Syntrophobacter fumaroxidans MPOB: one gene and its partner. The protein of the gene in region 1 interacts with the protein of each later gene in a pairwise test. Links are inferred from orthologs where the notes say so. Each region holds a gene or a part of one and is shown on either strand. Other genes may lie near its edges.

Evidence for each region. Proteins that work in one complex are often made in the same cells at the same time.
Region 2: the proteins of acpP (region 1) and SFUM_RS16020 interact in binary tests that used the Escherichia coli proteins (3 or more experiments, as listed by UniProt). The link is inferred for Syntrophobacter fumaroxidans MPOB from one-to-one orthologs.

What each region holds. Positions count from the first base shown.
Region 1 is NC_008554.1:4,223,187-4,228,539, forward strand. Bases 2,394-5,353 are described here. They hold acpP (acyl carrier protein), read left to right. Parts: upstream 2,394-3,730; coding sequence 3,731-3,976; downstream 3,977-5,353. Other genes in these bases: SFUM_RS17860 (NUDIX hydrolase), read left to right, coding at 2,394-2,530; SFUM_RS22075 (TetR/AcrR family transcriptional regulator), read left to right, coding at 2,791-3,765; SFUM_RS23615 (hypothetical protein), read right to left, coding at 4,237-4,461; mraZ (division/cell wall cluster transcriptional repressor MraZ), read left to right, coding at 4,848-5,309; rsmH (16S rRNA (cytosine(1402)-N(4))-methyltransferase RsmH), read left to right, coding at 5,316-5,353. In the rest of the region: SFUM_RS17845 (diadenylate cyclase), read right to left, coding at 1-293; SFUM_RS23610 (DUF2914 domain-containing protein), read right to left, coding at 314-778; SFUM_RS22070 (thermonuclease family protein), read left to right, coding at 1,331-1,999; more of SFUM_RS17860, read left to right, coding at 2,069-2,393. UniProt on the Escherichia coli protein: Carrier of the growing fatty acid chain in fatty acid biosynthesis.
Region 2 is NC_008554.1:3,803,833-3,809,429, reverse strand. What follows is about bases 1,100-4,303. They hold SFUM_RS16020 (1-acyl-sn-glycerol-3-phosphate acyltransferase), read right to left. Parts: upstream 3,964-4,303; coding sequence 1,300-3,963; downstream 1,100-1,299. Other genes in these bases: SFUM_RS16025 (branched-chain amino acid aminotransferase), read right to left, coding at 1,100-1,140. In the rest of the region: more of SFUM_RS16025, read right to left, coding at 67-1,099; DNA repair protein RecN, read left to right, coding at 4,507-5,597. UniProt on the Escherichia coli protein: Catalyzes the transfer of an acyl group from acyl-ACP to glycerol-3-phosphate (G3P) to form lysophosphatidic acid (LPA). This enzyme can utilize either acyl-CoA or acyl-ACP as the fatty acyl donor.

The DNA.
Region 1 (5,353 bases):
AAGGCCTTCAGGTTCCGGAGCTGAAGCGCGGAACGGATTTCGTTGCGGAACACCACGATGGTGATGATGGCCGCGGCGGCTGTAATGCCCTGTATGGCCGAGCTGGTGAGAATCAGACCGATGGAACCGGCGACCTCCTGCAGAATCCACAGCGAGGTGATGCCGACCAGCACCCCGAAAGCGTTTGTGCCCTGGAAGAGAATGTACACCCTCAGCAGGATGTAGCTGATGATGATGATGTCGACCGGATCCTGCCAGCGGATGCTCGAAAGAAATGCCAGGAACTTTGCCATAACGGATCAATCGTATGGAATCAGTCAGTGATGCTGAAACGCAGCGTTTCGAAGACATGACCGTTCTGGTCGACGACTTCCACGCGCCACGGGCCTTTGTCGGTTTCCCGGAGCTGTATCACGCTGTAGGTGGACCACTTCGGCGGATACACCCGGAGCCTGGTCTGGGTGCTGAGCTCGTCGCGGCGGTACCAGCGGTGGTACACCAGCGTGGGCTGGGGCACCGGGTCGAATGCGGTGAAGCAGCAAACCTGCCCCGCAATGACGGAGAACACAACGGCGGATTTGCTTGGGACAAGGTTTTCGACCCTCTCGCACATGACCGCCTGACTCAGGGTCAGCTTCTGAGATGGTTGCTCCACGGGCGGCGCTGCATTCTGGGGCGTCGCCGAACTGTCTTTCTGCGCCCCGATGGCCTGCCTGAAAAACAGAGGCGCGGCCACGACCAGGAACACCACCAGGAGTTTCCCGGGAAGAGAAGCCATTGAGTTACCTCCGATGACGCATGGGAATCATTTGTGCAGCGATTTCGAGGACGTTGCAGGGCGGTTGGAGTCAGGGGCGTTCGGTCGGCCTGCGGCACGTAAATCCCAGGGAAAAAAATTCGCGGGTTTTCGTGAGTGCCCGGTAAAACAGCGATGGAAAGGATTCAGTCACCGAATTCGCGTCAGCAGTCACAGGTTTCGTGTCCTGTCCGCCCGAGACCGCACCCGAGGCTCGATGGAGCCGTCAGTGTGGTCTTCGATCCTGGATGAGGCTGCATAATCCCGTTTTGTACCCGCCACCGACAGAGAATAGCATGCCGCATCGGTTCGTCAAGACCTTTTGCACCGGACCTTTCCTGCTCCAAAGACCGGCAGGTTTGATAAGCAGGCCCTCACGGCCGTCGGCCGAGACGTGTCCGGTCCCGTCGATTCAGGCCGAACCCGGGATCGCTTCGGATGTATTGACATCCGACGATATTTCCGGGTATGTCCTTCGAGGGCGTCGGGTGGCCCGCGCCCATCATGTCCCGCGGACCTTTCAGGGGATGGCCGATGGCCCGTCGACGATCCGCCGAACTCAGTGTTTTCCGCCGTCTTGCAGTGTCGTCCCTTGCGCTGCTCTGTGTCTTGCTCTCCTTTTCGGCCGGGCATTCCCGCTCGTTGCCGCGCGAGGCGCTGGTGGCAGCGGTTTTTGACGGGGACACGATTCTGCTCGACAGCGGCGACAAAGTCAGATACCTGGGAATCGACGCGCCGGAGCCGGCCCATGACGGAGAACCCGCGGATTGTTACGCCCGGGAAGCCGAAGCCGCCAACGCGGCAATGGTTCTTCACCGACGGGTGACCCTGGAATACGACCGCGAGAAACGGGACCGCTTCGGCCGGCTGCTCGCCTACGTGTTCACCATGGATGGGAGGTGCGTCAACGCGGAATTGCTCGGGTCGGGCCATGCACGCGTATTCACGACGTTGCCCCGACACCGCCTGGCGGAGCGGTTCCTTTCCCGCCAACGGGACGCGATGGCGGAGGGGAGGGGCATGTGGGGCGCCTGCCCCGTAAGGCAGGAGTCATATTACATTCTGAATCGACGGAGCTTGGTCTTCCACCGGCCGTCGTGCGAACTGGGACGGAACACGTCGGCCCGGAACCGGTTGCGCCTGGAAACGCGCAGGGAGGCCCTGGAACGCGGGTTTCGTCCCTGCCGGGTGTGCAAGCCCTGAAGACGGTCCGGGGGCGGGCTTGCTCCGTCGATCGGCAAGCCCGCTCGAGCCGCCTCATCGGAGTCGTCTATGGATCGGAGATATCCCGAATACCCGCTGGTCGGCGTGGGTGCGATCATTTTTCGAGACGAGCGGGTGCTTCTCGTGCAAAGGGGAACGGAGCCCGCCTACGGAAAATGGTCCATTCCCGGCGGACTGGTGGAACTGGGTGAAAGCCTGGAAACGGCGGTACGCCGAGAAGTCGGCGAAGAGGTCAACCTCGACGTCAGTGTCGTCGACCTCGTGGCCGTCCTTGACAGCGTCTTCCGGGACGAGAACAGAAAGGTGGAATATCATTACGTGCTCCTCGATTTCCTCTGCGAAAGCCCGGAGGGAGATCCCTGCCCGGCATCGGATGTCCTGAGCTGCATGTTCGTGCCGTTGGACGAGTTGGGGCGCTACCCCATGACCCGGGGCACCGAAAATGTCATCAGGAGGGCGTTCGCCCGGACCGGCGGCGCGCGCGCTCCCATCTACGACACCTTCCTCTGATGCAGTTGCTTCACCATGAATCCCGGTGAATTGTCCTGCCCGGCGAAGTCGAGAGCGCCCGGGGGAAGAACCGGTGCGATGCGCCGTCGACGATCGAGACAAACGCCTGCGGCCGTCGGCCGGCACTCACGCCGCAAACGGTCCGGGTCCTGCCGTTCAGCCGTTTCTTTCTTTTTTTCCAGTGGATATCCCGCTTGACTTTGTCTGCGCTCTGTGGTTTATGACTGACCAGTCCGTCAGAGAGGAGGCGACTCGATCGCGTGACGCATGAATCCCGACAGCAGCTCAAGCAGGTCTTCCTGCGGACGCTCATTCAGGAACCGGATAACCTCGAGGCCCTGATGCGCGCCCTTGAAACGAGCCTGCCCGCGCACAGGCCCGGCGCCGAGGTGCTCGACGACCTCGCCGGGTGCTTCCAATCCGCTCGCAATGCGCTCAGACAGGGCATGCTGCCGGCCGGCTTCTCCATTTCGCGACTGATGGTTGCGCTCTCTGGAATCGCTCGGAAGAGAAACATCGATGCGGACCTGTTCTATTCGACCTTGATCGAAAAAGCCGTGGTCGACGGCGAATCGGAAGACGTTCACCGGGCGGTCCACAAGCAGTCCACCAAGGAAAAGATCCTCGACGCGGCGCTCGAGGTGTTTTCCGAAAAGGGGTTTCACCTTGCCACGGTCGACGAAATTGCCGACCAGGCAGGCGTCGGGAAGGGGACCCTTTACCGTTACTTCGCCAACAAGGAGACCCTGTTCAACGAACTGGTCAAGCTGCGCCTGGCCGAACTGGAAAGGAATGCGACGGCGGTCCTGGACGGCCAGGACGACGTGCTCACCATGATCGCCAAGTACCTGCGGGTCTATTTTGCGTTCTTCGACCGCAACCAGCACCTGTACAGGCTCATCGCCCAGGAGCGGCTCGATTTCGGCGAACACGTCCAAGACCTTTATTTCAAGAAGGTCATGCGTCGCATCCATGCACTGAAGAAAAAAACCTATGAAGCCAGTCAGCAGGGCATTCTCAAGGAAGTGGATTTTCAGACCGTCTTTTACGGGGTCATGGGATTTGTCCACGGCGTCATTCAAAAATGGCTTGCGCGGGACTGTTCCTACTCACTGGTGGAAGAATTGCCCGGAGTCATTGAAGTTCTCTTTTACGGGTTTGTGAAGAAGCGGGTCAATCTAACGAAAGAAGGAGACAAAGATGGATGTAGCTGCAATGCAGGTCAAGATCGTTGACATCATCGCAAACCAACTGGGCGTCGACAAGGAAATCATCACTCCTGAGGCCAACGTGGTGGACGATCTGGGCGCCGATTCGCTGGACGTGGTCGAGCTGGTCATGGCGCTGGAAGAAGCTTTCGATGTCGAGATTCCCGACGAGGATGCCGAGAGCATTCGCACCGTGAAGGATATTTTCGATTACCTGGCGAAGAACAAGGCGGCTTGATCCCGCTCTTCATTCTTCGTGCCGAGTCGCGTGAAACTCGTATGGCCCCGTCCGGTTTTCTCGATTCTGTTGGGAAGACCGGGCGGGGCTTTTTCATCGTTTGCGCAAGACCGCCCGCGGTCGGCCGCCAAAGCTTGCCGGAGACAGCGCGCCCCCTTGTATGCTGACCAGCCCGTCGGTCCGTACAAGGGGCGGGTTTATCCCCGCCCGCGTCGCCTCCCGCCGGGCAGGTGTTGAGTAATCCCGAACGCACCTCGGTGTTAGGAATCCTCTTCCGGAGGTTCAGCTGCGGGTGCGGGGCGGTCGCCTTTCAGGACGTTCTCTTCCATGCCGGTCAACTGGGCGTTGATGACGGTGTCTTTCAACGTCCAGAAAACACTCCTGAAGTGTTCATCGAAATTTCCCGGAGATACCCTGCCGAGCTCGATGAACTTCACGATGATTTCCTTGGCCATTCTGAGTATTTTTTCGTCGTCCGCCTGCATGGAACGATCCTTTCCAACGAAAAAGCCTCTGCTGTTTGGAGGGAAGGCCTTACAGGGTTGAAGCAGAGGCTTTCGAGTCCTATGGAATACCCCGGAAGGCATCCCATCACTCACCTTTTTCTCTAACACATCCATTCGCGAAACCGCAATGAAAATCCCTCGAGGCCATATGCTTGGCTCCTTTAGGGCGGCTTGACGTGCGGCTCCGATCGGATATCCGGCCCCGAACGAAAAACAATGTCACGAATCAAGGATCCTTCCAGGCGCGTTAATCAGGTGAAATTTTTTTAAAAAAGTGTTTTTTCGCGCAGTTTGAATTTGACAAAGCAAAATTTACGGTGATAAATAGGCTCAATGTGGGAAATTGTGGGAAGATGAGGTGAAATGTGGGCATTTTGGGTAAGCCATATTTCAGGGGACAATCGATCCACCGCCTGGATGCCAAGGGGCGACTGCGGATTCCTACGAAATTCCGGGAAGTGCTGCAAAATCACTATACGGACGCTCTGGTCATCACTCGCATGGGAGAATGCCTCCTGGCCTATCCCCCGGAGGAGTGGGAGAAGATCGAAAACAAGGCGAGAGAGTTCTCCCAGGTCCAGCCGGAGCATCGCGCCTTTATGCGTTATTTCATTTCGAGCGCGGAGGAATGCGAGTTCGACAATCAGGGCAGAATCCTGATTCCGCCTTTTCTGAGGGAGGAGGCGAACCTTACCCAGGATGTGCTCCTGGCGGGCGTGCTCACCAATTTCGAGATCTGGAACAAATCGACGTGGGACGCCCACATCAAGCTCGACAAAGACAGTTACCAGAAAATCATGGAATTCATGGCCGGCACCGGGTTGTAGAAGATCATGGAACCCGGGCCCGCTCTCGAACACATACCGGTCAT
Region 2 (5,597 bases), 420 kb from region 1 along the record:
GACTGAAAAATCAAACCTTTTGGAGGCGAAGGGCCGGGGCGGGCTGTTTGCCCCGCGTCGGGCTTTCTACACCTTCACCGGGTAGATCCATCCGAACGGATCTTCCTTCTCACCGTACTGAATGCCGACGATTTCGTCGTAGAGCCTGTGCGACCATTCGCCGACCCCGCCATTCCCGACGGTGTGGTTTTTGTCCTTGAAGGAGATTTCTCCCACGGGAGAAATGACCGCTGCCGTGCCCGTGCCGAAGATTTCCTTCATGTTCCCCGATTTGACGGCGTCAATGACCTCGTCGATGGAGATCGGCCGCTCCGTCACCGTGATCCCCCAGTGACGGGCCAGCTCGATGACCGAGTCTCTGGTCACGCCGGGCAGGATTGAACCGGTCAACGGCGGCGTCACGAGCTCATCCTTGATCCTGAAGAAGATGTTCATGGTTCCCACTTCTTCTATGAACCGTCGCTCGATCCCATCCAGCCACAAAACCTGGGTGAATCCCTTTTTCTTGGCCATTTCCGCCGCATACAGGCTGGAGGCGTAGTTGGCCATGGTTTTCGCCTCGCCCACACCCCCGCGCACAGCCCGCACATATTCATCGGATACGTATATCTTCACGGGATTGAAACCCTCGGCATAGTAGGCCGCCACCGGGCCCGTAATGATATAGTAAAGGTACTCGCCGGCCGGGCGCACTCCCAGGTGCGGCTCGCTGGCGATCATGGTCGGCCGGATGTAAAGGGAAGAACCGAGGCTGTGCGGCACCCAGTCCCTGTCGATCTTCAGCAGCGCCTCGACGGCTCGGAACTGGAAATCGACGTCCACCGGGGGCATGCACATCCTCAACGCCGACCGCTTGAACCGTTCGAAGTTCTTCTCCGGACGGAACAGGTGAATCTTGCCGTTGGGCCACCGATAGCCTTTCAGTCCCTCGAAGATGCCCTGTCCGTAATGGAGCACCATGGCCGCGGGATCCAGCCCGAGGATCTGGTAGGGCACCACTCGTGCGTCCTGCCACGCGCCGGCGCGGAAATCCATCATGAACATGTGGTCGCTGAAAACCCTCCCGAAGATGAGCTTGCTCTCGTCCTTCGGTTTTGGGCGCCGCTTGTCCGGAGCAACCGGTTGAACTCTTATTTCCATTGACTGCCTCCTGCAAAACGAGAAAAAGTGGCGATCTTCAACGCGCGATGCAATGCGATGCACTCGATGCTCCACATGACCCGCTGCATGTCTGCGTGCCGGGAATCCTGCACGGACCTCGACGGCGTATCACGGAATGTGGGGAGCAGGCTCCTTGTGCTATTGGAGCGCGAAATGAGGCGACCGGAGGAAACGGCTGATCTGCTTGCTGTAGTGTTGTATCAGTGCCCGGTTGCCCGCATCCGTATAGCATTCCTGCTCTTTTTCCTTGCCCTTGTCGCAGTCGACCTTTTCGATGATGTTCTTTTCGACATAAAATTTCAGCGCGTTCCCGAAAATCATCTTGGAAATGCACTCGGGGCGCTCCACCAGTTCCAGCTTCAGAGCCTTCTGTCCCAGGGAGAGAACCTTCTTGATGAAATCTCTTTCCGTATACGGTTTCTTCTGCAGGTAGCGTGTCGCCCTCAGCACCAGCCAGTAGCCCTCGAAGTAGTTGCGCAACAGGCCGTGGAAGGAATGAGCGGCCTGCTGGCCTCTATGAGACAGCGTGTAAGGCTGATCTTCCTCGCCCAGGAGGTGCAGCCAACCCAGGGTGTTGAAGCTGTCGAGGACCCCCTCCACCAGCTTCTCGTCGCTCACTTCATTGTCGTATACGAATTCGAACTTGAAGAAGTTTTTCATGAACGCGACATCTTCCACGACCTGGGAAATGCTGAAACGAAACGTCTGCTGCGACAGGATCGAGGTGGCGACATAAGCCGGGGGCAGCAGAAAATGGATCAGATTGTTCTTGTAATACTCGAGCAGAAGGCGCTTGCTGTCGTCCATGGTGAAGACTTCTTCCTCGAGGTCGTCGTCTTCATCCTTGAGCTTCCCGATGATCTTACCCCGTTCGAGGTCCCAGAGCGTATCCTGGAGGCTCGCCTGGTAGTTGCGCAACGTCTTCGAAAGCTTCACCCCGCAGTTGTTCAGGTAACCGTGGAACATATCACAGACCTCGTGGAATTCCGCCTTCGAAACTCCGTGCCGCTCCGACGTCAACAGGGCCGAAGCGGCCAGGGCATGAGGGGTCACCAGGGTGGCCTGATTGATGCTGTTGATGATCCGGTAGCCGAAATCCCGGTACATGGCGTGCCGTTCCTTGGGCAACAGCTTCGTGGAGTCTCCCCGGTAACGTTCGAGGTAGCGCTGCAGGGAAACGGGCTCGGCGAAAGTGACGTAGATGCGCCCATACCGTTTCTTGAGAAATCCCCTGGCACGAACCAGTTGACGAATATTCTCCTCGACCTTGCTCCCGCCCGCAACTTCCTTGGTGTAGGATTCCTCCTCCGGAATCCGATCGTAGCTGATGGATGTGGGCACGAAAACCAGATCGTCCAGGAATTCGTCCTCGACCGCCTGGATCAGGATGGCGAGCAACCCGAGCTTGGGCAGGACCATTTTCCCCGTGCGGCTGCGCCCTCCTTCGATGAAGAACTCTATGTTGTGCCCCAGTTGCACCATGGTCTTCACATAGAGCGAAAACACCTCGGAATAGAACTTCAGGCCCTTGAAACTGCGGCGGATGAAGAAGGCACCCCCTCTTCGGAAGACCGGTCCCAGCGGCCAGAAGGACAGGTTCTTCCCCGCGGCGATGAACGGACAGGTCAGGTTGTTCTGAAACAGAATGCACGAGAGCACCAGGTAGTCGATATGACTCTTGTGACACGGTATGTAGACGAGAGTGTCGTGCCGCGCGGCCCGCTTCACCTTCTGCAGGCTGTCGACATCCACTTCGATCCCGTCGAACAGGTTGTTCCAGACCCAGTTGAGGGTCTTCTCCCCGACCTGAATGAGGGTGGTGCTGTAATTGGCCGCGATTTCCTCGAGGTAGTCGTCGGCCTCCTTGCGGACCCTCCAGATCTCCTGGTTCTGCGAACGGGCTCGCCGCTGCATGAAAGCATCCAGGCGCGGGTGGTGCAGGATGATCTCCTTCAACTCGAGCTTGCTCTTCAGCGTGGGGCCCACCACCGCCCGTTTGATCTCATCCACCGAATCGATCAAGCCACGACGGATCTCGAAAACTTGCTTGCGCCTGTGGTACGGCCCCTCCGCCAGCTCGGGCAGCACTTCCTGCAGGTTCAGAGCTTCCCCGGCTTCCATCACGCAATTCGGAGAACCGCGAAAGAACGCCACGAGTTTGCGCAAATGCCCCGGCTGCTCTCTCTGACCGAGGAACACCTCGAGCATCCCCTTGCGTTCCCTGCCCGGATGCCGGGTATAGAGCAGCATGATCGGCACGACGAATATGGGGCGATCGGTCTCCCGCTGAACCTCGAGCAGCAGCTCCAGGGGGTCGTTTCCAACGAGCACGGCCCGGCGGTAGTACCCCCTCTTGCCCAGCAAAAAGAGCAAACCCGATTCGCCTTTTTTTATTTTCTCACGGTAGTGCCCGCTGTCGTAAGGATTCGGAAGCTCCCCCCTGCGTATCAGGTGGTAGAAATGGAAGGCCAGCAGCTTCAGGGCATACCAGCGCGGCTGGTAGAAGTATGGATGCAGATCGAACAGAAAGGATGCCGGAGGCAAACCAAGCTGGTGCAACCTCAGATTCAGGTACACGAAATCCAGTTGCGAACGGTACTTGACCGCATAGACAACGGTGCCGCGCCGCGCCAGATCTTCGAGCATGTGCTGTTGGTCTTCCGGCATGGAAATGCGGGAAGCGAGACGCTCGCTCCAGGCCTGAAGCGGAACCCTGGCTTTCGTGTCGACCGAATAACCAAAAGGGTCGCCCGAAACGGTGAACTCCGTCCCCGCACGCCGACCCCGCCAGAACTTCTTCATGGTTCGCGACCTTCCTCCACCTGAGTGCATCCCGGGCTGAGCGATTCCACGGCTCGGAACCCCGATTCGGACCGGCGCACGGCCGACCCCTGCCAGGGGCTGACCAACCCGTTGGACAGGGGCGGGGTTCATCCCCCGCGGTGGCTTGGGCTTCTCCCATCCCGTGCACGGAATCGCTCGATTCGGATGCGTGCCGCAGTCGAAAACAAAGAGAGTCAAGTTAACAAAAATAGTGGCGGAATCCAACATCTTTTGTTGCGCTGCAACGTGTCGCGGCGATCCATGGCTCCCGCCGACAGCCGCACATCGACAGGAACCTTCTCTACGCCTAAAGAAGGTCCGTGTCCATGAGAGACATCCGATTTCACGAAAATTTTATCTTACGATGCCGGGAAATCATGATATCAAATCTGCTGGGCTTGCGCGCAGGTCATATTCCGGACCGAGGGAAGGCACGGGCCTTGCCTGCTCCGCCATGAACCGGGGTGCCCTTTCCCTTCATTGCGCGCACCCCGCGCACGGCACTCACAAAAGGATATCCAGGTGCTCAGAGATCTGGTCGTAAGCAATTTCGCGATCATCAAGGACCTCGAAGTCTCTTTCGAAGACGGATTGAACGTGCTCACCGGTGAGACCGGCGCGGGAAAATCGATCCTCATCGGTGCCGTCAATTTGCTTCTGGGCAGCCGCGCATCCCAGGAAATGATCCGCAGCGGAACCGGCGAAGCCTTGGTGGAGGCGGTCTTCTCGGTATCGAACCGACCAAGATTCATCGATCGGATGCGAGAGCTGGGCCTGGATGAGAGCGGCGAAATCCTCATCCGGCGGAGCATCAACCGCAACGGTCGAAACCGCATCTTCGTCAACGACTGCACCGTCAGTCTCCAGCAGCTGCAGATCCTCGCCGAAGGTTTGATCTCCATCTCCGGCCAGCACGAACACCAACTGCTGCTGAACCCTGAAATCCACCTCGGGCTCCTGGACAGTTTCGGCGCCCTGGACTCCCGCTGCCGGGAAGTGGCGTGCGCCTACTCGGAATGGTCAAGGACCGACGAAGCACTGAAGCAGCTCAGGCGGCACAAGCAGGACCGTGCCGCTCAACTCGATTTCATGACCTTTCAATTCGAAGAACTGAAAGCGGCGAGTCTGCGCCCCGGTGAGGACGCGGAGCTCGAGCAGGAGCGGAACATACTGCGGCATGCGGCCACACTTTTGGAAGCCGCTCAATCCGCCTACCAGATCATGTACGAAGGAAAGGGCGCCATCCTCGAACGATTGGCCGAAGTCGAGAAGAACGTCGGCGTGCTCGTACGCATCGACCCTGCACAATCGGGGCTTCTCGAGGAACTGGAGCAGGGAAGAATCCAGCTTGCCGAGACGGCCCGCGCCCTGCACCGGTACATGGGCGGGATTTCCTTCGATCCTCAACGGCTCACCGCCGTCGAGGATCGACTGGCCCTTCTGCAACGGCTCGGGAAGAAATACGGCGGCACCGTGGCGGCCATGATCGAGCGATTTGAAGAGCTTGGGCGAGCGCTTGCCCATGGCGAGGATGCCGATTTGCGGGAAGAGGAGATGAGCAGGGACCTCGAACGGCTCCGCCAGGCATACCTTGACCTGGCGGAAACGCTTTC